Linked DNA regions of Rhodohalobacter sp. SW132. The protein of the gene in region 2 binds, or shares a complex with, the protein of the main gene of each other region. Links are inferred from orthologs where the notes say so. Each region holds a gene or a part of one and is shown on either strand. Other genes may lie near its edges.

Region 1 (10,153 bases), on a different replicon or contig from region 2:
CTTTGTAGATCAACCCGATATTCACCGCCTGGTCAGCGGTCATTTTCTCATCAAGCAGGTACATTGCGTTGGTTCTTGCAAATCCCGCAATTCTCGGCAGAAAAAATGTTCCGCCGCTGTCAGGTATCAACCCGATTTTACTGAACGCCTGCACGAACATTGCTTCGTGAGATGCAATCACGATATCGCAGGCAAAGGCGATATTGGCTCCGGCCCCTGCAGCCGTTCCCTGAACGGCACAGATCACCGGTTTTTCCAGGTTTCGAATGGCACGGATAATTGGATTGTACGTAGTTTGAACCGTATCAGATAGTTCATATTTACTATCTTTGGCGCGTTCCACCACTTCGGGAAGATCCTGACCGGCACAAAACGCTTTTCCTTTCGCATTGATCAGCACACACCGGATCTCTTTTGATGACGCTTCCTTTAGCCCTGATTGTAATTCAAGCGCCATCGGTTCGGTGAAACTGTTGTACTTCTCTGGTCGGTTAAGTGTTAGTGTAAGGATATTACCGGATCGGGAGGAGATAATAAAAGCCATTCTATATGATGCGTATCATTAATGATTTGAACTAAAAATCGATTCTATACAAAAACAGGAGTGGACTGAAAAGAAGGATTATTTTCATGCCGGTTCAGATACATTTAAAGTGTTCGAACGGCTGACTACATCCATCGCAAAAATATAGAGATTTACAGGCGGTGGATCCAAATTCACTCTGCAATTCTGTATCCATCGAATCGCAGTAAGGGCATGGTATAATTTTCTGGGAATTTTTCAATCCGGTGAGAAAGTCGTCGTCCCCGGTGGTTCTATCTGGTGGGGCGATACCGTACTCTTTAAGCTTTTTTTTGGCGTGATCGGTCATCCAGTCGGTTGTCCATGGTTCTTTAAAGTCAGTAATCACTTTAAATTCTTCAATTCCTTTTTCACGAAGTTTTTTACGGATCTCCATTTCGATCGCATTCATCGCCGGGCAACCGGAATAGGTGGGGGTGATTTTCACGATCACTTCACTATTCTCAAGCAAAATATTTCGAACAATTCCCATCTCAACCACATTAAGCACAGGAATTTCCGGGTCAATGACTTCTTCGAGCCATGTCCAGAGCTTCTCTTTTGACAGGGTTTTTGTTTCGTTCATGGTACTGAAATTGGAAATTTGGTATCAGGTATTAAGTATCAGGTAATGGGTAGTGAGATAATTTTATTTTCAAAAAATGTAAGGAGTTGTGATTTATTGGATCATATGTAAAACAGTTTTTTTTTAAAATAATGGAGAATAAATATGCATAACTATAAAGAATTGTCGGTTTGGAATAAATCTGTTTCACTTGCAACAGATATTTACGCAAGTACTAAAACGTTTCCAGGAATTGAAAAATTTGGAATTACTTCCCAGATAAGACGTAGCACAGTATCGATCAGTTCGAATATTGCCGAAGGTGCTGGTCGTTTTGGAAAAAAAGAGTTCCGACATTTTTTAAATATCGCTTATGGTTCGTCATTTGAATTGGAAACTCAACTCATCATTTCAAAAAACCTTGATTATCTGTCAGAATTACAATTTAATCAGCTAACAGAAGATTTAATCACAATTCAAAAAATGCTTTACAAACTGATAAAAAGTCTCAATTAAAAATCATGGGTGTTGAGTATTCAAGCGAATCAAATATCTACTTGCTGCCAACTACCTGATACCTGATACTCAATACCCTGGCATACCTACAAAATTATTTCCATTCCGCATCCGGGTAGGACCTGCGAAGAAACTGCATTTGGGCCAGAAGGGGGCCGAGGTGTTCTGTGTGACGTCCCCGCCGTGCACCCGTGAACATGTATTGTTCGTAATCAGGTACACTCAATGTCGCTTCTTCCAGCACGGAGTTAACCAAATTTCTCCAATCATCTTGAAATTCAGTAACGTTCACATAGAAATTATGTTTGATCGCTTCCCGGTCGGCATCATCCAGTTCAAACATCTCGCCTGTATACATCCAGATCTCATCAAATGCTTCCTGGATTCTGCGATGACTCTCATCTGTACCATCACCCAGACGTAAAACCCACTCGCGGCTATGGCGAAGATGATATTTTATCTCCTTAAAATGTTTCTGTATCATCCCGTTAAACTGTTCATCTTCAACGTTATCCTGTAATTCCTTGTAGAGGAAATAACTAAATGAGCTAAAGAGAAACTGCCGTGCAATGGTAAATGCAAAATCACCTCTGGGTAACTCAACCATGGCGATATTTTTAAAATCGATATCATCCCTAAAGTACGCGTAATGATCTTCATCCGGTTTGTCTTCAAGTTCTGCAGCGTAAGAATAAAGGGATGATGCGTGACCAATCATATCAAGAGCCACATTAGCCAGCGCCAGGTCCTCTTCAAGTTCAGGTCCGTGGCCGGCCCATTCCGACAGTCGGTGGCCGTGTATCAGGCGGTCATCTGCAAGGCGCAGTAAAACTTCAACCAGTGATTCCTCTTTTGTTTGCGGTATGGTGTCGAAAGTGCTCATTTTGGGAGTATTGAGTCGTGAGTATGGAGTAGTGAGTATATGAGTTATGAGTGCCTAAAATACCCTATACTCACTACTCAAATCTATTATCAATTCCTTTTTTTTACGGATCGCGGAACGCTGTAAAATTGCGGATGCCGGTATGGTTTATCATCTGCGGGATCGAAAAAAGGTCCGCGATCTTCAGGTGAAGATGCCGTTATCTGATCAGAAGGGACAACCCAAATGCTGATTCCTTCATTACGTCTCGCATAGGTGTCTCGCGCATTTTGAAGCGCCATTTCTGCATCCGGAGCGTGTACATTACCTGCATGCTCATACGGTTTACCATCTTTGGGCTGATAAAAAACTTCCCATAGCGGCCATTCGGTGTTATTTCTGTCTTTCGTCATTCCTGAAGTATAGGTTTTGAATGTTTTTCTTATTCTCAGAAGATAGCAATAATAGCGCTTTTCTGTGAAAAAGAAGCTACATCATCAAAACAGTTTTAACCGGGGAAATCGTTTGGAGGATTTATCGGATGAGCCGTGATGGAAATTGATGAGGGTATCGGAATTGTTGTTTTTTCAAAATTAACTCATCCGATGAAGGTTTTGGGATTAGCTTAGTGGTGGAAGATTCATCGGATGAGCCGTGATAAAAATTGAGGAGGGTATCGAGATTGTTGTTTTTCAAAATTAACTCATCCGATGAAGGTTTGAGGATTAGCTTCGATGTGAAAGATTCATCGGATGAGGTGTGATGGACATTGAAGAGGGTGTTGGAATTGTTGGTTTTTCAAAATTAACTCATCCGATGAAGGTTTGAGAATTAACTTAGCGGTAAAAAATTCATCGGATGAGCCATGATAGAAATTGAAGAGGGTATCGGAATTTTTGGGTTATTCCGGGTTTACTCATCCGATGAAGGTTTGGGGATTAAAAATGGAAAACCAGTCCTGACCAGGCGGCGCCGATTCCTGCTCCGTGTTTTTCGGAAACAGCCGACGATGCAACTCCTACACTAAACTCAAAATTCCTGAACTCCAGTCCGGTTCCGGCATGGTAGGTTGTGCTGGTATGTCCGCCGGTTTTCACACCAACGCGAAGTGGAATTCTGTTGATCAGGCGATATTCACTGCCCAGGGCAACATAAGCCCGCCGGGAGTTTGTTCCGCGTTCAACGAACCCGGTACCGGCATCCACCATCAGGCTGAATTTACCGAGCAAAAGATGCGTACCGAAGTTCAGCATTGTTGGAAGTCCTTTACTGTATGATGAATGTTCGGTTGAAACCAGGTTTCCATAAATATCGTTACCAACGCTGTCTTTCAATACAGATTCAAAATATTTCCCGTCGTCACCACCAAACTCATTATCCACCATCTTCTGATCGTAATGAATTCCATTCCAGATAAAATTTTCGCCTGCTGAGAAAGAACGGTTACGATCATCAATGGCTACAGACCCTAAATCGGTGAGTGATAAACCAACGCGAACCTTTTTATCCCCGTTGAAGAAACCAAAATTAAAGATGGAGAGATTATCGATGTCCATCTCAAGCGTCAATCCAAGGTCGAGACCGAGAGACGTTCCTTTTATGCCGGTGAAATCGCTGCCTGTTGGTTCGATAAAATCTCCAAACTCCGGTTCAGCACCACTTTCACGTAGCGTATTATACTCTTCAAGCTGATCTGAAAGTTCGCCGGCAGTCTCAATCGTATATCTGAAATCGTGGTTAATTTGTGCGTTCGTTTCAGACGTTGCTTCCTGTATTCGCAGGGTTGAATTTAGATTGAAACGTGTGTAGTTAACTCCCATCACCAGTTTCGGGGCAGCTCCAACGTGCAGACGAACATTTTCAGCAAAACCGAACATCCGGTCGCGCTGCAAAACGGTTGTTGCATAGCCGACTGATATTTCGTTATAAACAAGGAATTCCTGGTTCATGTTTACCGCCCGGGCTTCGTTAAAATAGTCCGAATCGAGGCCACGGAATACCAGGTCCGCAAAACCACGTGAATATCCTGAGCTGCCAAGTACGCGGACCCTTGAGGCACCGCTTAAAGACCAGCTGTCGCTTCGATAAGCAAAACCAACCGGCACAATGCCAACGTCGATATTTGCACTTCGCATGTCCGTTGACTGAGTTCCGAACCATTGATCGAGCATCTGGTCGGCGACGGTTCCTTCAATCACCCGGCCGTTTGTCAGGTAGTCGTTATAGGTTGTGATGTTAACCAGATTTCCACCTGCATTGGTATAAATACCGCCAGCCAGCCCGAATGATACTTTCGGCCGGTTGCTGTGGTTTATCATCAGGTTAGCCGGGTTAATAAAGTTGGCATGATAGAGATCCTGATAAGCCGTTCCGCCTCCGCCAAGGCCAATATTTTGTGCTGTAAGGTGCCGTGATTGCGCCTCAGCACTGTTTATACCGGCTGCAAGGATAAGAACAGCTGAAATAAAAAACAGTGTAATGATTTGATTCAATTTACTTTTCATATGAACAAAGGTTATCAGTCAATTTTATTTTGGATCACAAATTTACCACTTACCGATACTCCCACATCGTCTGAGGTTCGTACACGCACCTCTTTGAAATCGGTAGTATTCAATCCGGCTATCAATCGCACATTTCTTGTTCGGTTTATTTCATCAAGCTGTGCGCGGGTTAGGCTGATTACGGTATAATCTTCATTTGGATCAACGGAAAATCCACTGCCGTTCACTGCTGCCGGAAGAAATTCAAGGGCAGACTGGTCATGCAGGGGGAGTGTAGTGATCAACTCACCATTTTCAGTCAGGAATTCCATTTCCAGATTGATGCCGAGCGGAATCCGGTTGCTGTATCGTACGGTAATTGCCCCTTCCTCAAGAAACTGTTCGTCATCCGCTCCGGGAAGATCTTCCAGATTAACTGCAGTAGTATCCACATAAGTGGCATTTTCTGCACGAAGTGCAAGCGGTATGTTCAACGAAATAGAAGGGTCGAAAATCACCGGGTTTCGGATTATTCCAGCCGTTTGTTCCGGGTTGATATCCGCAAGGCCGATAAATCGGATACTTGTAGGCAATCGGTTCAGGAATTGTGTGATCGATGAATTCTCCCTGTCGAATACATTGGAGAGGAGTTCGTCTGATGATTGGCCCGGATCCAGCTTAAACTTAATGAGATTGGAAGGAGCGATAGGGCTCCCATCTTTTAGAAGCATTTGCGTAGGATCAGCTGCAGTTACTTCTGTTTCGGTTCCCGGTTCACCCTGGAGGAAAAATTCATTGCCATCTGCATCAACTCCCAGAAATGCACCGATAATTGTTGTGGGCACTCCAACGTTTGTCAGGTAGTTGATATCCAGACTTGCTCGGGTAAACTCAATCCCTTCGACTTTTTTTGAAAGATCATCAATCCCATCAATTTCGATCCGTTCGGCTTCGAGGTCATTCATAATATCAACACCGGTGCCGTCAGCAGAAATTTCAGTATTCAGCAGAACCTGGCGGTTTACAATCACGCCAAACACCTCACGGATTTCAAGATCCGTAAGTTCAACCTCGGCGGAAATTTCATCCGATTCGTGAAGGGTGCGGGAATCTGATCCTTCTGAGGCTTGGGTATCTTCCGTTTGTGCGAATATATTGTACTTTACAAGGTTATCATCTGCATAGATGCGGACATCGTTGAGGTCAAATGACCGGCTGACGGGAGTTGTATTATTTCGCGGAATACGATTTTCTCCGTCAAAGCGGATCGTGAGCGAGTCAGCCACGCCGTAAGGAGGGAGGCGAAGGCCGGGAAACGAAATTTCCAACAGATCAATATCCACATCAATAGAATTGACGATGTGTTGTACAGATAGTGTTCCTGATGAGAGTTCTACATAATGATCTGTACTGTTAAACTGAAACTCTTCATCAGAAAACTCTGCCGATCCATCCGATGAAAACTCCTGTGAAGAAATCACCGCATTTACTGAAGTAGCAATTAGATTTTCACCGCGAATATCATCTATAATCATACTGCCCGCATCACCCGACATATCCTGCTCTTCCCAGGTAATTTCTATATCGGCGTTCAGATCTTCGAGTAATTGGTCAGGTTCAGTTTCCGGATTCTCCACTATTGCCAGAAGATCAGATCGTGTAGATCCGTGTTCAAAATTGGGTATCAAAATGGTTCCCAGTGATTCATTTCCGCTGAACACTTCAAGCGACAACTCAAGCAGATCAAACCCAAGTTCATTTCGCAGTGAAATGTCCAGGCTGCCCTGTCGGATCGTTGCACTAACAAAAAAGTCAGTTTCAAGTTCAATATTTACAGGGAATGGGGAAGAGGCTCCCGGCAAGGTTTGCCCTTCACTGAGCTCGGCAGTCTGACCGGTCAAATCAGTAAAGGAGGCCTCTCCGACATTTCCATTTTCATTCTGAGAAGAGAAGGCTTCAAGTTCAATTTCACCAACTGAAGATTGAAACATTGTCGGATTAACCCGAACGACCGGAATCGCGCCATCCAGATCGCCAAAATCAAAATCTTCTTCTTGTGATATGGTGATCAGATCATCACCATCAATTGTGAAGAGATTCTTGAAATTTTCATTGGTGGTATCGATCAGTGCGTTACTGTCACCCAAAAACCTAAATGTGCTTTCAGCAATCAGGGGCGAATCGATTTTATTGGAAAGTGTGAAATCCGGGCTTCCGGGTGTTTCGCACTGTACAAGTGCAAAGACTGCGATGACCGGCAGAAGCAGGTATAATTTTTTGAACATGTTGACCTAATTCATTTAATGATAAGCTGAAAGATAATTTTCCTGTGGCCTTCTGATGTTTCAAAGCCTTACGGATTTCTCTAAAGCCCGTTGTTTCTTATAAATGAATTATCGGTCTGACGGCAAATATGTTAAATAACTTATTTACACTGATTTTCGATTTTGGGATGTGATGTGGAAGTCAGGAAAGAGAAGGGGTTGAATCGTGTTTCCGATGAAATTGTATGATGGGTTCTTACCGAACAGATTGCAAAACCTCTTCATCCGGTTCAGGTATCCCGCCTTTCTGTTCAGCTACCCAACCGGCATACAGATTGGACTTTTGGACGGCTTCCTGCCAGGGTGTCTTTTTCAAAGTATGATAGATAAAACATGCCCAGAACGCATCACCTACTCCAACAAAATCGCCACCTTTTTCCGGGTTTATATTTGCGGCAGATTCCACGAAATGACTACCATCTTTGTTGAAATAAATTGCACCTTCACTGCCGAGCGTTAAAATCATCCCGTCTAAATCGAATTTTTCAATCAGCTGCATCTCGGATTTGGTTTCAAACAGATTCCCGATCTTATTCCATTCACTTTGATTCATTTTCACGTAGTTGCATTTTTTTAGCGAAAATTCAATTACGGGGGTTTTTACGTAAGGAGGTCGCAGGTTTACATCCAGGAATTTCAAACACCGGTCCGGCAGCAGGGAAAATATTTTTTGAAGGGTGATTCTGTTTGTTGAACTGCGCTGGGCAAGCGTTGCAAATGAAAATGCATCTACAGAGGAGGATATCTGCTGAAGCTCATCCGGCGGTTGAATAAAATCCCAGGCTACTCGCTCATGAATGGTATAACTGGGTTCATTTTCTTTATCAAATTCAACGGAAACTGTTCCCGTTGGATATTCAATACGCTGAATAAACCGTTTTGGGGCATCCTGCTGAACCAATATATCAAGCAGCCGGCTACCCGCTTCATCCAGTCCAACAGCGCTAATCAGCAAGGAGGTCTGCTTCAAATAGTGGAGGTGAACGGTTACATTAAATGGTGATCCGCCGGGACGCTCGTAATCCGGGAAATGATCCCAAAGCATTTCGCCAAAATTCAGAATGGTTTTGTTCATGGCCGGTTTTCAGGTGAATGAAGCACGTTAGGTAAAATGGCACAGTTCCAGCTGGTGAGCCTGCAGGAATCTGTGCCAGTACGTAAAGATGAAAAGTTATTCGCCCATTGCGTAAATAATGCCGCCCCACAAGTGATCCAAAAACAGATCTTCTGCGTAAGATTCATGGGTGTGACCTAAGCCTGTGTAGAAAGCCCGACCACCGTCGAATTCATGATACCAGGCGATAGGATGGTGCCCCGGGTGGTCACTTCCTTCATAGCTCTCGGTATCGAGTGTTAAAAGCACATTGATGTGATCGGCAAATCCCTGAAAGTTATACCATTCATCATCACGGTTCCAAGTGGTGGGAAGCATTCGGGTAGACGGATGGTTGTGATCTTCTACCTGGATATCGGCGTTGATAATTCCTGGAGGATGGTTATCAAAATAGGCACCAACAAGGTCGCCGTACCACGGCCAGTCATACTCCGTATCTGAAGCTGAATGCACGCCCACATAGCCACCACCATTCTGAATATACTCCTTAAAAGCTTCACGGTGCTCATCCTCAAATACGGTTTCTGTTGTATTTAAGAATACCACAACATCAAAACGGGAAAGGGTGTCGGGATTGAACATATCCGCAAGTTCAGTTACGGTCACGCCCACATTGTGTTCCATTCCGAGCTGACGAATGGCTTCCTGGCCGGTCTCAATAGATTCGTGGCGCCAGCCATCGGTTTTTGAGAAAACAAGGATATGCTGATCGGGGTGATCTATTACAGAATCAGCCGAAGCCTGTTGTTGGTCTGCATTATCACCACAAGATGATAACAGAAGCAGGGAACTGAAAAAGATCGATAGGAGTGCTATTAGTCTAAAGTTCATCAGAGAGATTTTATATCGGTTTAAATTTGATTGATTGTATTAAGGAAAGAGGAAAGCGGTAATTAGTCAAATCTATTTACATGGAAATAACATCATTTGGAACATTAATTTTGGCTCATCGTTCAAGTTAAACTTTGGTTGGTGATTGCGTGTGATTCAATAATTTAATGGTATATTTGGATTAAGAAAATACAGCTTATCTAAAGGTCCAAAGCGAAAAAAGTTATAAAAGCAGTAAATGAAGTACCAGAAATTTTCAGAATTGGAATGGGGGGATGAATGGGGCAAAAAAAGCAATTATTGATTGTAGGTTTTGTTTGGCCAGAACCTAAATCGTCTGCTGCCGGAAGCAGGATGATGCAGCTGATTCGATTTTTTAAAAAACATGGGTGGGACATTACGTTCGCCAGTACCGCTAATACAAATCGTCATACGACTGATCTGGATGAATATGTAATTGAAACCCGATCTATAATTATTAATGACGGAAGTTTTGATGCATTCGTAAAAGAACTGAGTCCTGATGCGGTTTTATTTGATCGTTTTATGACCGAAGAGCAGTTTGGCTGGCGCGTGCACGTTTCGTGTCCTGATGCAATTCGAATCCTGGATATGGAAGATCTGCACTGCCTGCGATTTGGCCGTCAGCTTGCGGTAAATGAAGGCCGGGAATGCGCAAACAGTGATTTGTTTACGGATATCGCAAAACGGGAAATTGCATCGATTTATCGTTGTGATTTATCTCTCGTGATATCAGAGCCGGAAATGGAACTGTTACGTACTTCTTTTGGTGTTCAGCCAGAGTTGCTTCTTTATTTACCGTATATGTTCGAGGCTATCAGCGAGGTTGACCGGCTTTCCTGGCCTGCATTCGAGCAGCGTTCCGATTTTGTTTC
Region 2 (12,406 bases):
GAATACGAATTTGAAGAGGAAATGATTTCTATGGGATTTACTGATAACCAGGATTTCGAAGTATCAGTTGAAATAGATTCATGGGGCCAGGTAATTACTCCGAACGGGACGCATGACGTGTTAAGGAAAAAGATTATTCAGACAACTGCAGAGTCAGGTTCCCAGGGAGAAGAAATTGATTATGAATTTATTGATGAAAACGGCAGAACCGTTGCCACAATTGAAGTGAGTCAATCTTCTGAAGAAATTTCCGCCAGTATTATGAGCTATGAAATGGCTACCAGCAATGAGCCGGTGAACGAACTATCAAGCTCATTTCAACTCAATCAAAACTACCCCAATCCCTTTAATCCGTCAACAATCATCAGTTTTGATCTACCGGTCAGCAGTAATGTTACGCTCGAGGTATTTGATATGACGGGACGCAGAGTCGCGGAGCTTGCAGACGGGCACCGATCTGCCGGAACCCACGAAATTACGTTTCAGGCCGATCATCTGCCCAGCGGAGTTTATACCTATCGATTAACTGCAGACGGAGTTTCAATGTCCCGTTCGCTAACGTTAATTAAGTAAGTTCTACAGGAACTAAGACTTGTGGGCTGAGCCAGTCAGGGAATTTTTTTTTGAGTCTAAAGATGGAAGAGACGATTCCAGCCGCTCCCGTATGCCTGATATCATCGAGTGTTAAAGGGTTACCGAGAAACTTTCCCGGAATTTTTCCCTTCCATCAAAGCTTCAACTTCTTCAGTGGTCACGAGGTTGGCATCGCCGGGAATGGTGTGTTTGAGGCAGGACGCAGCGACCGCAAAATTGAGCGCTTTCTGGTCATCTTTGTACGTTAAGAGTCCGTAGATCAATCCGCCGGCAAAAGAGTCTCCACCGCCAACCCTGTCGACAATATGGGTAATCTGGTAGGTTGGTGCTTCAAATAGTTCATTACCATTATACAGTACCGCCGACCAGGAGTGGTGCGATGCACTGAACGACTCCCGCCGGGTTGAGATGATTTTTTTTGCCCGGGGCAGCCGGTCTGTTAACTGTTCGTAAAGTGAGATGTACGCATTTTGATTAATCTTCCCGTCAACCGACTGGAGTTCACCATCCGGCTGGATTCCAAAATGCTGCTCTGCATCCAGTTCATTGGCAAGAATCACATCACATTTTTCAACGAGTTCAGGCATGATGTCGGATGCTTTTTTGCCGTAATTCCAGAGTTTTGCCCGAAAATTAAAATCTACGGAAATCGTTATTCCGGATTGTACAGCGGCATCAAGAGCTTCAGCCGTTACATCCGCAGCACTTTGTGAGATTGCCGGTGTGATGCCGGACCAGTGAAACCATTGAGCATCATGGAAGATCTCATCCCAGTCGATCATGCCCGTTTTTATGGTTGAGATGGATGAATTCTCCCGGTCATAGATCACATTCCCGCCCCGTTGTGAGGCACCCGTTTCAAGAAAATAGATTCCAAGGCGATCTCCGCCAGTGAGAATCTTATCAGTTTGCACGCCATATTTTTGCAGATCCATCCGGGTGAGTTGTCCCAGTGTATTTTCAGGCAGACGGGTGACGAATGAAGATGGAATTCCAAGCTGGGCCAGTGAAACCGCTACATTCGCCTCACTTCCGCCAAAATTGATATCGAAGGTATCAGCTTGCGAAAACCGCTGAAATCCGGGAGGAGAGAGGCGCATCATGATTTCGCCAAACGTGATGATTTTTTTCATACGATGAAATGGGTTAGAATTTTAAATATTGTTTCGCATTTCTATTGCAGCTATCGATAAAGATCGAGTCGGGAAGATTCCTGTAGTGTTGCAATTCGTTTTTATATCCGAGTCGATCCGATTGCAGAAAAAACCGTTTCGAAAGATCTGCTTACAAGAACGCCATAATCCTGAATAAATGGAAACGGATAATCACTGCTGCCAGGGGAGGCGGTCCAGATCTACGTTTCCGCCGGTCAGGATGATACCGGCTTTCTTTCCATTGATATCTATTTTTTTGTCGTGCACGGCAGCAAAAGGAACGGCGCACGAGGGTTCAATGATGATATTCATTCGTTCCCAAATCAGGCGCATCGCCCGGATGATGGACTCTTCCGAAACGGTGGCGATGGAATCAACATGTTCAGATATAATTCGGAATGTGCGTTCACTTAATGTGGTTCGAAGCCCGTCTGCTACGGTTTGCGTGGTATCAGGAAACTGACGTTCTCCTTTTTGCAACGAAAGCCAGGCGTCATTTGCCTTTTCCGGTTCCGTTCCGATTACTGAAATTCCGGGTTTCAAATGCCTCGCGGCGATAGAGGTGCCGCTCATCAAACCGCCGCCGCCAACCGGTGTGAGGATTACGTCGAGATCGGGAATCTCCTCCAGCAGTTCCAGGGCCGCAGTACCCTGACCCGCAATTACAAATTCATGATCATACGGATGAATAAACGACGCCCCGGTTTGTTTTACGACTTTATCAAGGGTCTGCTCCCGTGCTTTCTGGTTCGGTTCACAAAACGTTATCTCTGCACCATACCCTTTCACAGCCGCAACTTTTACTTTCGGAGAATTCTCCGGCATGACGATATGAGCCGGAATACCGCGTAATTTTGCGGCAAGTGCCAAAGACTGCCCATGATTTCCCGATGAGTGGGTTGCCACGCCTTTTTCAGCCTCCTCTTGCGGCAGTGAAAAAACTGCGTTACAGGCACCCCTGAACTTAAAAGCTCCCGCGCGCTGAAAATTTTCGCATTTAAAAAAGAGTTCAACACCGGTCATGCTGCTGAGAGAACGCGAAGTGAGAACAGGCGTTCGGTTTGCATAAGGTTTAATTCGCGCTGCGGCATCAATTATATCGCTGAAATTCGGTATAGAAAGGGTATCCAAAGAGTGATGGGATTTTGTTGATAATTACGTTCAGAAAATAACCCGCAAAGTTGCGGCAATCCACCATAAATATTGGATCCAATTTTGTCGGGACACTCTTCTTGCCAGATTCTCAGCTGCAAAAAATATAATTTGCGGGAGTGATAGAAATAAAATGCTTTTTCATAAGTTCTATGTGAACTCCAAAAAAAAAGGTGTTAAGTAAGTTTATTTGAGTCAATAGTGTCATGCCGGACTTCGATCCGGCATCTCCCGTTCTTTGCCAAAGACAGCAGATCAGGTCCCGAACGCTCATTCTGGATGTGAGGTGACGCCTTTTTGGACTGATTCAGCTATTTTCAAATAGAATTCAGGTTTACAGAATACGGAACCATTTAATCCAAAATATACATCCAATGAAGAAGTCAGTTTCTTTAATTACTGCTTTGATTCTACTGGTGCAGTTTTCGGGCTGCAGCTCCACGTCATCTCCGGATGATGTGGTTCTGGATGTGACAGACGAAAAATTATTTGTCTGGAACGGGTTGAATCACTGGTATTTCTGGCAGGATGATGTTGCTGATTTGGCTGATAACAGATTTCGAAACAACAGCGAGTTCAACACCTATTTGAACCGGTTCAATAACGAAGAATCTCTTTTCAACCAGCTTTTGCACAGAGATGATAATTTCTCCTGGCTAATCCAAGATTACAAAGTTCATGAAGAAGCGCGCCTCGGAATATCAAAATCCTTTGGGTTCAGATTTGGCTTGCTGAGGGAGTCGCCCGATAATTCGCGGGTTTTTGGATATGTACGGTATGTGGTTCCCGATTCTCCGGCTGATATTGCCGGGTTGAAGCGTGGTGATCTGTTTAACGGCATCAATGGGCAGATTCTGACCGTCGATAACTATCAGAACCAGTTAAACGATGAGACGTACGCCCTGATGATGGCCAGAGTGACGGATTATGTGCCATCTCCCCGAAAATATACGGTTGAGAGCCTTGATAAAGAGATTCATGTAACAGCAGTCAATCTTCAGGAGAACCCTATTCATCGATCAAAAGTGATTGAGACGGAAACATCCAGAGTGGGCTACCTGATGTACAATTCATTCCGTTTTAATTTTCATGATGATCTCAATGAGCGTTTCCGGGAATTTAAAAATGTCGGAATAGATGACCTGGTGATCGATCTTCGCTACAACGGAGGAGGAACGCTGGTCACAAGTGCGTTGCTGGCAAGTCTGATTTCAGGGATTTCATCGGATGAAATATTTGCTGAGTTAATTCACGGGAGCAAGCGGGAGTCTCGCAACAATACATTTGAATTTCTGGATTCCGTTCCCGTTTACGATGATGAGGGCAATTTCAGCAGGAATGATCCCATAAACAGCCTCAGAATGAACCGATTATACGTGCTTACCAGCCGGAATTCAGCGTCTGCAAGTGAAGTGCTGATCAACGGACTGCTTCCTTTCGGCACGGAAATAATTTTGATTGGAGAAGTAACTGCGGGAAAAGATGAAGGTTCGATTACGGTTTATGATGCGCCGTCAAGTGGGTATTCGCCGCGAAATGAAGAGCAGCGGGCTAAGATTAATCCGAATCATATGCGGGCTATGCAGCCAATTATTTTCAAAATATTCAACAAAGAGAGGGCTGACTATCCGAATGGTTTCTTCCCCGCTTTTCAGATCCGGGAGTTTGATTTTCTCGAAAACCTTCCCGAATTGGGTGATCCAAATGAGCCTTTGTTATCCGTTGCATTGAATCATATTAAAGGTGATGGTTTTCCGGCTGTGGCAAAAACGTATGTTGAAGACTATCCTGAATTTATTTTCGATAGTGCCGATACAGGGGTTCTGCAAGATGAAATCTATCTTCTTCCGGGAGATTTTTAGGTGAGGTAAGTGAACTGACATTTAGGTAGAAAGCAAAAGAACCCGGATCGCATTTTAGCCATCTGAGTTCAGGTGAGAAATAGTTTATACGACAAGTTAAATAATCAGGATGCTTTCTCTTCCCGCAGCTTTTTCTTCCGGGCGTATTCCATTGCAGCTTCCCGCACCCATTCACCTTCTTCGTATGCTTTTCTTCGCGATTTAATTCGTTCCCGGTTCATCGGGCCATCTCCTTTCACCACGCTCCAGAACTCATCCCAGGGAATTTCGCCAAACTCCCAGTGGCCGGTCTCTTCATTATAGGTGAGATCAGGATCGGGGAGTGTGAGCCCGATTGCATCAGCTTCCATCACGGCGCGATCCACAAAACTCTGACGAAGTTCATCGTTTGTTTTTGTTTTAACACCCCATTTGATCAGTTCAGCGCTGTTGGGTGAGTCAGTATCGTGCGGGCCGAACATCATTAGTGTGGGCCACCACCATCTGTTCACTGCATCCTGGGCCATTTTTTTCTGTTCAGGAGTTCCATCCGCCATTTTAGCCAGCATCTCGTATCCCTGCTTTTTGTGAAAACTCTCCTCTCTGCAAATCCGAAGATTGGCACGGGCGTACGGTCCGTAGGATGATTTTGCAAGCATGGTTTGATTTACAATCGCGGCACCATCAACAAGCCATCCGATCACGCAAATATCTGCATAGCTTAGAGTGGGGTAGTTAAAAATGCTTGAATACTTGGCATTTCCGTAGATGTAATCTTCGATCAGATCCTGACGTTTGACGTTCAGCGTTTCCGTTCCGCTATAGAGATAAAGACCGTGTCCTGCTTCATCCTGTACTTTGGCGAGAAGAACCATTTTTCTTTTGAGAGAGGGAGCCCGGGTGATCCAGTTTCCTTCCGGCAGCATCCCTACGATTTCGGAGTGCGCATGCTGACTCATCATTCGAATAAGCTGTTTGCGATACCTCTCCGGCATCCAGTCTTTCGGCTCGATCGTTTCGCCATTATCAATTCGTTCCTGAAATTGGTCGAGCTGTTGTTGAGTATCCATAAAAGCGCTTTTTAAAACGGTTGACAGTATTGGTGCATCAATAATAGAAAACATCAATATACAAAGATCAGTTCAGAAATTTATCTATTTGCAATTTGGATTCAGATAAACTGCGGGGCGAAATGTTAAAATAACTTAATGAGTGTAATGGACTGCTTCAAAACAGCTCATACAAACAGAATCAAAATTCAAAAAGGATCCAGACATGAAATAGACATGAAAACACAATTCGACAATCCGCTTTATTCATTCATTGTATATACAGTTTCAATTTTGTTTTGTTTAGTGACGGGATACATTCTGATCCAGTCGATTGAAGTTATAAGCACTGACGAACACTGGAGATTTACCTACTCGTTGGTATCTTTTTTAATAGCTATGACACTTTTATGGGCATTAGGCTTCAGTTCAATCTATAAAAAGTTTTTAGCCACAAAAGAAAAGAGATCTGAGGAGTGGTAGTCTGACTTTCAAATACGAATTAGTTTTAAAATCCAATCCATAATAAAGACAGTTAATAAAACAATTTGATTAAGTCGCTCTCGGCAAGTATACTACCGAAACCAACCGGGTGGAATCAGAAGGGGCAGATTTCTATCCATGAAACTACCATTCACGTAAAACAGGTTTTCGGTTATGAAATACTTTATCAGTGCAATTCTATTCCTTATCACAATCAGCCATGCCGACGCCCAGCGTCTTTCTGAATCGATTCATCTGAACCAGGTTGGATTCTACCCGGAATCCCCAAAAATCGCGGTGGTAACTGAAGGAGAACCGGATTATTTCTACATTCTCACACCTGATTTTTCCGATACACTCTACACAGGTCAGCTCAGCACAATTCGGGAGGCACCCAATTCCGGTGAACGTGTGCGTGTTGCGGATTTTACTGATATGACCGAGCCGGGAAATTATATTTTGTGGATTACCAAGCTTGGTTATTCCTACCCGTTTACGGTTGCACCCAGGGTATATGAGGATGCGGCAAAAGCGAGCCTGAAAGGATTTTATCATCAGCGGGTTTCTGCCGGAATTCCGTATGAATATGGCGGGAAATGGGCGCGGCCTGCCGGACACCCGGATACGCTCGTGGTGATACATCCATCAGCTGCATCACCTGAACGCCCTGCTAATTCTGTTATTTCTGCGCCCAGGGGATGGTATGATGCGGGAGATTACAACAAATACGCGGTAAACTCAGGTATTACGATGGGAACTCTGTTTTCCCTGTATGAAGATTTTCCGGAATATATACGGGATTTTGACATCAATATTCCGGAAACCGGAAATGGGTTGCCGGATCTTCTGAATGAGCTATTGTGGAATCTGCGCTGGTTTATGGATATTCAGGATCCGCATGATGGCGGAGTTTACCACAAACTCACAACCGCGAATTTTGAAGGCCGCGTGATGCCGGCTGAAGCGAAAGGCACGCGCTATGTGATTCAAAAAAGCGTAACCGGAACGCTGAATTTTGCCGCAGTAATGGCTCAGGCATCACGAATTTTTCAGAACTATGAAAATGTGGTTCCGGGCCTGGCGGATTCAACTCTTTCTGCCGCGGAATCGGCATGGCAGTGGGCGCTTGATAATCCCGAAAAACTCTACAATCAAAATGAGATGAACGAGCGGTTTAATCCCGATATTCTCACCGGGGCGTATGGCGACAATGATGCTTCAGATGAGTTCGCATGGGCAGCAGCTGAGCTTTATATCACAACCGGCAACCGCGACTATCTCGATGAAGTGGATCTCTTTCCATCTGATGAAGCATCGGTTCCAACCTGGCGAAGTGTTCAAACGATGGCGTATTATACTCTTGCTCGTCATTCTGAAAATATAGACTCCGGGATTGCATCCGACGCGCGGGATTTAGTCATCGATCTTGCCAACCGGCTGATGGATGGTGTTTCAGAGACCGGATACCGAACCGTAATGGACCGCGATGAAAGCAATTATACGTGGGGAAGTTCCGGTGTTGCTGCCAACCAGGGGATGGCGCTGATCCAGGCATTTCTGCACACAGACGACACAACCTATCTGAAATATGCGCACTCGAACCTCGATTATCTTCTTGGAAGAAATGCTACCGGGTTCTCTTTTCTGACCGGCCACGGCCACAAAACACCGCTATATATTCACCATCGGCCTTCGGATGCAAGAGCGAATATAGATCCGGTTCCGGGACTGTTATCAGGGGGACCCAATCCCGGTCAGCAGGATGAGTGCGAATATCCATCGGATCTGCCCGCCAAATCATTTATAGACGACTGGTGCTCCTACGCCGCCAATGAAATTGCGATCAACTGGAACGCTCCGATGGTATATCTCTCCGCCGGGCTGGAGGCACTGCAGTTCAGAGGCGGGTTTACTGTGGAGGATGAATAAATAAGTATTTCCAATCATAAGTATTATCAATCAAACGCCAGATCTTGATAGGTATCTTTTCAGCATTTGACTGAATAGGAAAGCTATTTTTCTGAACTTCATGCGGTTTTCTTCACTTCACATGATCATGCTATTATTTGTATATCTCTTTGTGCTAATTTAGAAACAGCATTAAAAATAGAGATAAAACTAACCACTATTACTTATGAGAAATAATTACGTATGCTTTCCGGTTATTACAATTGTTTTTTTATGTTTTACGGTTTCAAATGCCTTTGGCCAGGCTGAAGAAGATCGAACACATTCTCTGGAGGAGAATTCAAAAGCCCTGCAATTCCAGATTACAGACAATTTTAATTTGAGCTCGTTTACGGGTTCCGCTTTTTCCTACAAAAGGCACAGTTCCGATACCCGTGCTGTTAGAGTTGGGTTGAGTTTTAGGAACGAATACAGAACAACGACAAGGAAACAGGATGATAATGATTTGGATCTGGATTCTATACTATTTTCTACAAGTATAGATGTATCCTTTTTGAGATATACTGATCCTGATTCTGATATAAAATTCTTTTATGGATTTGGTCCAGGCATTGATGCAGATATTAGAACTCAAAAGAGTGGGAATAATGACAATGAAACAGAATTAACAAGGAAATATTTTGGTGTAGCTGCTCTTGGGTTAACGGGAGTGGAATGGTTTTTTCACCGTTCGATGAGTCTGCATGCCGAGTATGGAGCTTTTTTGAGAGTCGGGTATTCGTTTGAAGAGTCGGAGAGATTTGACGACCTGAATAAGATTGAAACCTGGGATCTTAGTTTAAGAAGCAGTGGTGTTCGCTTAGGAATCTCAGCATACTTCTAAACTATTCTTGATTTGGTATATATTGTTCAGAAAGAAGCTTTGATTAGCTTGGAACTTACAAAAAATGGATGATGTAAAAGAGCGGAAGACAGGTGAGAACACAGGTTCCGCTCTTTTGTCAGATAGTTATTCAACTCTGGAGAAAGACTACATTAATTCCCGCCGCTTCGGTTGGGAGATCGCTGTTGAGGCCACTCACGCTGTTCACCGGTTCGCGGATCGATCGGCATCACACGGCGTTCGCGGTCAAATGTTTCCGGATCTTCACTCGCCATGTAAGCCAGTGTCGCGATCAGCTTTACGTTGTTTTTCACATCATCAAACACAATTTTATCGTAGGTGTCGCGGTTGGTGTGCCATGTGTAGTTCCAGTAGTCCCAGCTCAGGGATCGCATCATAAATGCAGGAGCTCCGGCCGCTACAAACGAAGCGTGGTCAGTGCCGCCTCCGCTTGGCATTCCGGGAAAATTGGTTTCAATGTGATCCGTAACGCCTGATGGCACGGCGGAAAGCCATCGCGTGAAATATTCATATGAATGAATAAATCCCTCACCCTGAATGCTCACTACACGCCCGGTTCCGTTATCCTGGTTGAAAAGCGCCTGCACTCCGTCAACGATTTCCGGGTTATCTTCAACAAATGCCCGTGATCCGTTCAGGCCCTGCTCTTCACCACCCCATAGACCAACCAGTATGGTGCGCTTGGGATTCGGGTAAACTTCACTCAGAATTCTTGCCACTTCCATCATTGTGATAGATCCAGTACCGTTATCTGTCGCACCGGTTCCGCCGTCCCATGAGTCGTAGTGGGCGGATAGAATAATATATTCGTCAGGCTTTTCAGTTCCCGGAATTTCTGCGATGGTGTTAAATGTTGGAACCATCCCCAGATCTTCAGATTCTGTCCGAACCCTGATTTCAGGTTCATGTCCGTTTTCAACAAGGCGGTAGAGCATTCCGTAATCTTCAAGCAGAACATCGATTGTTGGAATTTCTGACGTATTTGCGCCAAAAATCCGGTTGGTACCAAACCCTTGTGACCAGTTTGAAATTACAATACCTGCAGCGCCTGCTTCTTCCAGGGCTTCAATGTATGACCGGGTATTCAGGCCGGTATTCTGCATGCGGCTGCGCCAGTTTCTTGTATTTTCAGCAATGGTTTGCTGCATCGCTTCTTTAGACTCTTCAGTAGCCCATTCATCCCAATTATAGCCGGGGCGCCCGGTCGGCTGATGCATAGAGATCATCACAAATTTGCCTTCCACATTTGGCAGCCAATCCTCAAACTCACTGCGGTCTTCAACTTCAGGAATGATTACCAGTCCGGCGGTAACTCCTTCTGCAGGAGTTGACGGGCTCCATGCCAATTGCATCGCTTCGAGGGAAACTACGCGGGGATAAACCATATCAACATGAGTGATGCCGCGTTCCCAGCCGCGCCACTCACCATACTGCTCATTACGGGCTTCAATTCCCCATTCAGCGAACTTTTCAACTGCCCAGTCATGTGCATGTTGCTGTTGAGGAGTTCCAACCAGCCGCGGGCCGATTACGTCAAGCAAATGGTGAGCAAGTTCTTCAAGATGGGAATTTTCCTCCACCTGGTTTACAATCTGCTCTACTACGGAATCGGTATCCGTTGATTGGGCCACTGCCAGATTGAAACTTGCGATCAGGAACAGGGATAGTATCAGATAACGTACTTTCAATATGCTATAATTTAGTTAAAGTTTGAGGGTACAAAATAGTGACACACAGCTAAAATGAAAGACGAATTTTTGTAATCGTTTGTAACCGGCAAAATGAGGCTTGATGAAACTTTAAAAAAAACTGACAAACTGTTGCCGAACATGTATTTTGTTTTTCGATGACAGTAATAAAGGAAAGTGACTGCAGTTCACTCTTTGCTAAATTTCGTCCAGTCAAATTATTAATTACCAGATTTAATTATATGCTATCAAACCGAATAACCGGTGTACTCTCTCTTCTGCTATTTTTTGTATTTATTGGAACAGGATGTGACGGTGATCAGCCAGAACAGGACGTTCAATATGTGATTCCGCAGCAACCTGAATTAGCGACGGGGTATACGGAAAAACCCGGCTGGGCAACGTCTGAGTTTGCCGTTGCGGCAGCCAATCCGCTGGCTACGGATGCCGGGTATCAAATCCTGCAAGCTGGCGGTTCTGCTGTGGATGCGGCCATTGCGGTTCAAATGGTTTTAACACTCGTTGAACCGCAAAGCAGCGGAATCGGCGGGGGTGCATTTTTGATCACTTTCGATGATGGAAACACCAGGGCCTACAACGGCCGGGAAACTGCACCATCCGGCGCAGGCCCGGATCTTTTCCTGGATGAAACAGGTGAACCCCTTCCATATCGCGAATCGGTTCGAAGCGGGTTATCAGTGGGAGTACCGGGAACGATTGCGATGCTGGCAGAAGCGCACCAACAGCACGGCAGGCTCGACTGGGAGGAGCTGTTTACTCCCGCAATTACTCTTGCCGAGGAAGGATTTAACATCAGTCCCCGCTTATTTGGTTTGCTGGAAGCAGATGAGACGCTTCGTGAAGATTCAATCGCCGCTGAACTTTATTATGATGAAAATGGAGATCCTCACCCGGTTGGGTATAACCTCCAAAACCCGGCACTTGCAGAAATCCTGCGCAATGTTGCATCCGAGGGAACACCCGCTTTTTACAATGAGACCGTAGCGGAATCCATGGTTGAACAAATACGCTCGCATGAGCGGCCCGGGACGATGACTGTGGAGGATGTTCTCCGGTACCCGGATAGAAATTTTGAGGTTGATGCGATGTGCAATGAATGGAAGGCGTACAGATTATGCGGGATGCCGCCGCCATCATCCGGACACATTGCGGTAATGCAGATGCTTGGCATCCTGGAAGTGATTGAAAACCGGGAGCCGTTCGAAGCGTTTCGGGATTCGCTGCCAACAGCAGAGTGGATGCATCTTTACCTGGAAGCTGCAAAACTGGCGTTTGCAGACCGGGCACTTTACATCGGTGACGCTGAATTTGTTGAAGCTCCCGCTGGTGACTGGCAGAGTCTGCTGAATACCAACTACCTGACTGAACGATCCGAATTAATCGGTGAAACAAGTATGGGAGAAGCCGAACCCGGTGATCCTTCAGAATCTACAACAATGTTCGGTATTCAGCCGGAACAACCTGAGATGGGAACCAGCCATATCAGTATCGTGGACCGATTTGGACAGGCGGTATCGATGACAACAACCATTGAAAATGGGTTCGGCAGCCGAATAATGTCAGACGGCGGTACCGGGTTGCCGGGCGGATTTCACCTGAACAATGAGCTGAC

The links.
Region 1: the proteins of paaA (region 2) and paaC are in contact, whole or in part, in a solved structure (PDB 3PVR), measured with the Escherichia coli proteins. The link is inferred for Rhodohalobacter sp. SW132 from one-to-one orthologs.

What each region holds. Positions count from the first base shown.
Region 1 is NZ_QUOK01000002.1:325,174-335,326, forward strand. The notes cover bases 633-3,392. They hold paaC (1,2-phenylacetyl-CoA epoxidase subunit PaaC), read right to left. Parts: upstream 2,527-3,392; coding sequence 1,738-2,526; downstream 633-1,737. Other genes in these bases: paaD (1,2-phenylacetyl-CoA epoxidase subunit PaaD), read right to left, coding at 639-1,148; DYD21_RS05975 (four helix bundle protein), read left to right, coding at 1,293-1,643; paaB (1,2-phenylacetyl-CoA epoxidase subunit PaaB), read right to left, coding at 2,616-2,918. Also shown: DYD21_RS05965 (enoyl-CoA hydratase-related protein), read right to left, coding at 1-544; DYD21_RS05990 (DUF5723 family protein), read right to left, coding at 3,444-5,009; DYD21_RS05995 (hypothetical protein), read right to left, coding at 5,024-7,273; DYD21_RS06000 (PfkB family carbohydrate kinase), read right to left, coding at 7,509-8,387; DYD21_RS06005 (ThuA domain-containing protein), read right to left, coding at 8,484-9,257; DYD21_RS06010 (glycosyltransferase), read left to right, coding at 9,537-10,153. UniProt on the Escherichia coli protein: Component of 1,2-phenylacetyl-CoA epoxidase multicomponent enzyme system which catalyzes the reduction of phenylacetyl-CoA (PA-CoA) to form 1,2-epoxyphenylacetyl-CoA. The subunit C may be essential for structural integrity of the alpha subunit.
Region 2 is NZ_QUOK01000003.1:145,667-158,072, reverse strand. Bases 3,840-6,633 are described here. They hold paaA (1,2-phenylacetyl-CoA epoxidase subunit PaaA), read right to left. Parts: upstream 5,812-6,633; coding sequence 4,867-5,811; downstream 3,840-4,866. Other genes in these bases: DYD21_RS07655 (glycoside hydrolase family 9 protein), read left to right, coding at 6,448-6,633; DYD21_RS07670 (S41 family peptidase), read left to right, coding at 3,840-4,762. Also shown: DYD21_RS07685 (T9SS type A sorting domain-containing protein), read left to right, coding at 1-573; DYD21_RS07680 (sugar kinase), read right to left, coding at 693-1,727; DYD21_RS07675 (threonine/serine dehydratase), read right to left, coding at 1,920-2,879; more of DYD21_RS07670, read left to right, coding at 3,275-3,839; more of DYD21_RS07655, read left to right, coding at 6,634-8,202; DYD21_RS07650 (hypothetical protein), read left to right, coding at 8,408-9,064; DYD21_RS07645 (M20/M25/M40 family metallo-hydrolase), read right to left, coding at 9,217-10,773; DYD21_RS07640 (gamma-glutamyltransferase family protein), read left to right, coding at 11,016-12,406. UniProt on the Escherichia coli protein: Component of 1,2-phenylacetyl-CoA epoxidase multicomponent enzyme system which catalyzes the reduction of phenylacetyl-CoA (PA-CoA) to form 1,2-epoxyphenylacetyl-CoA.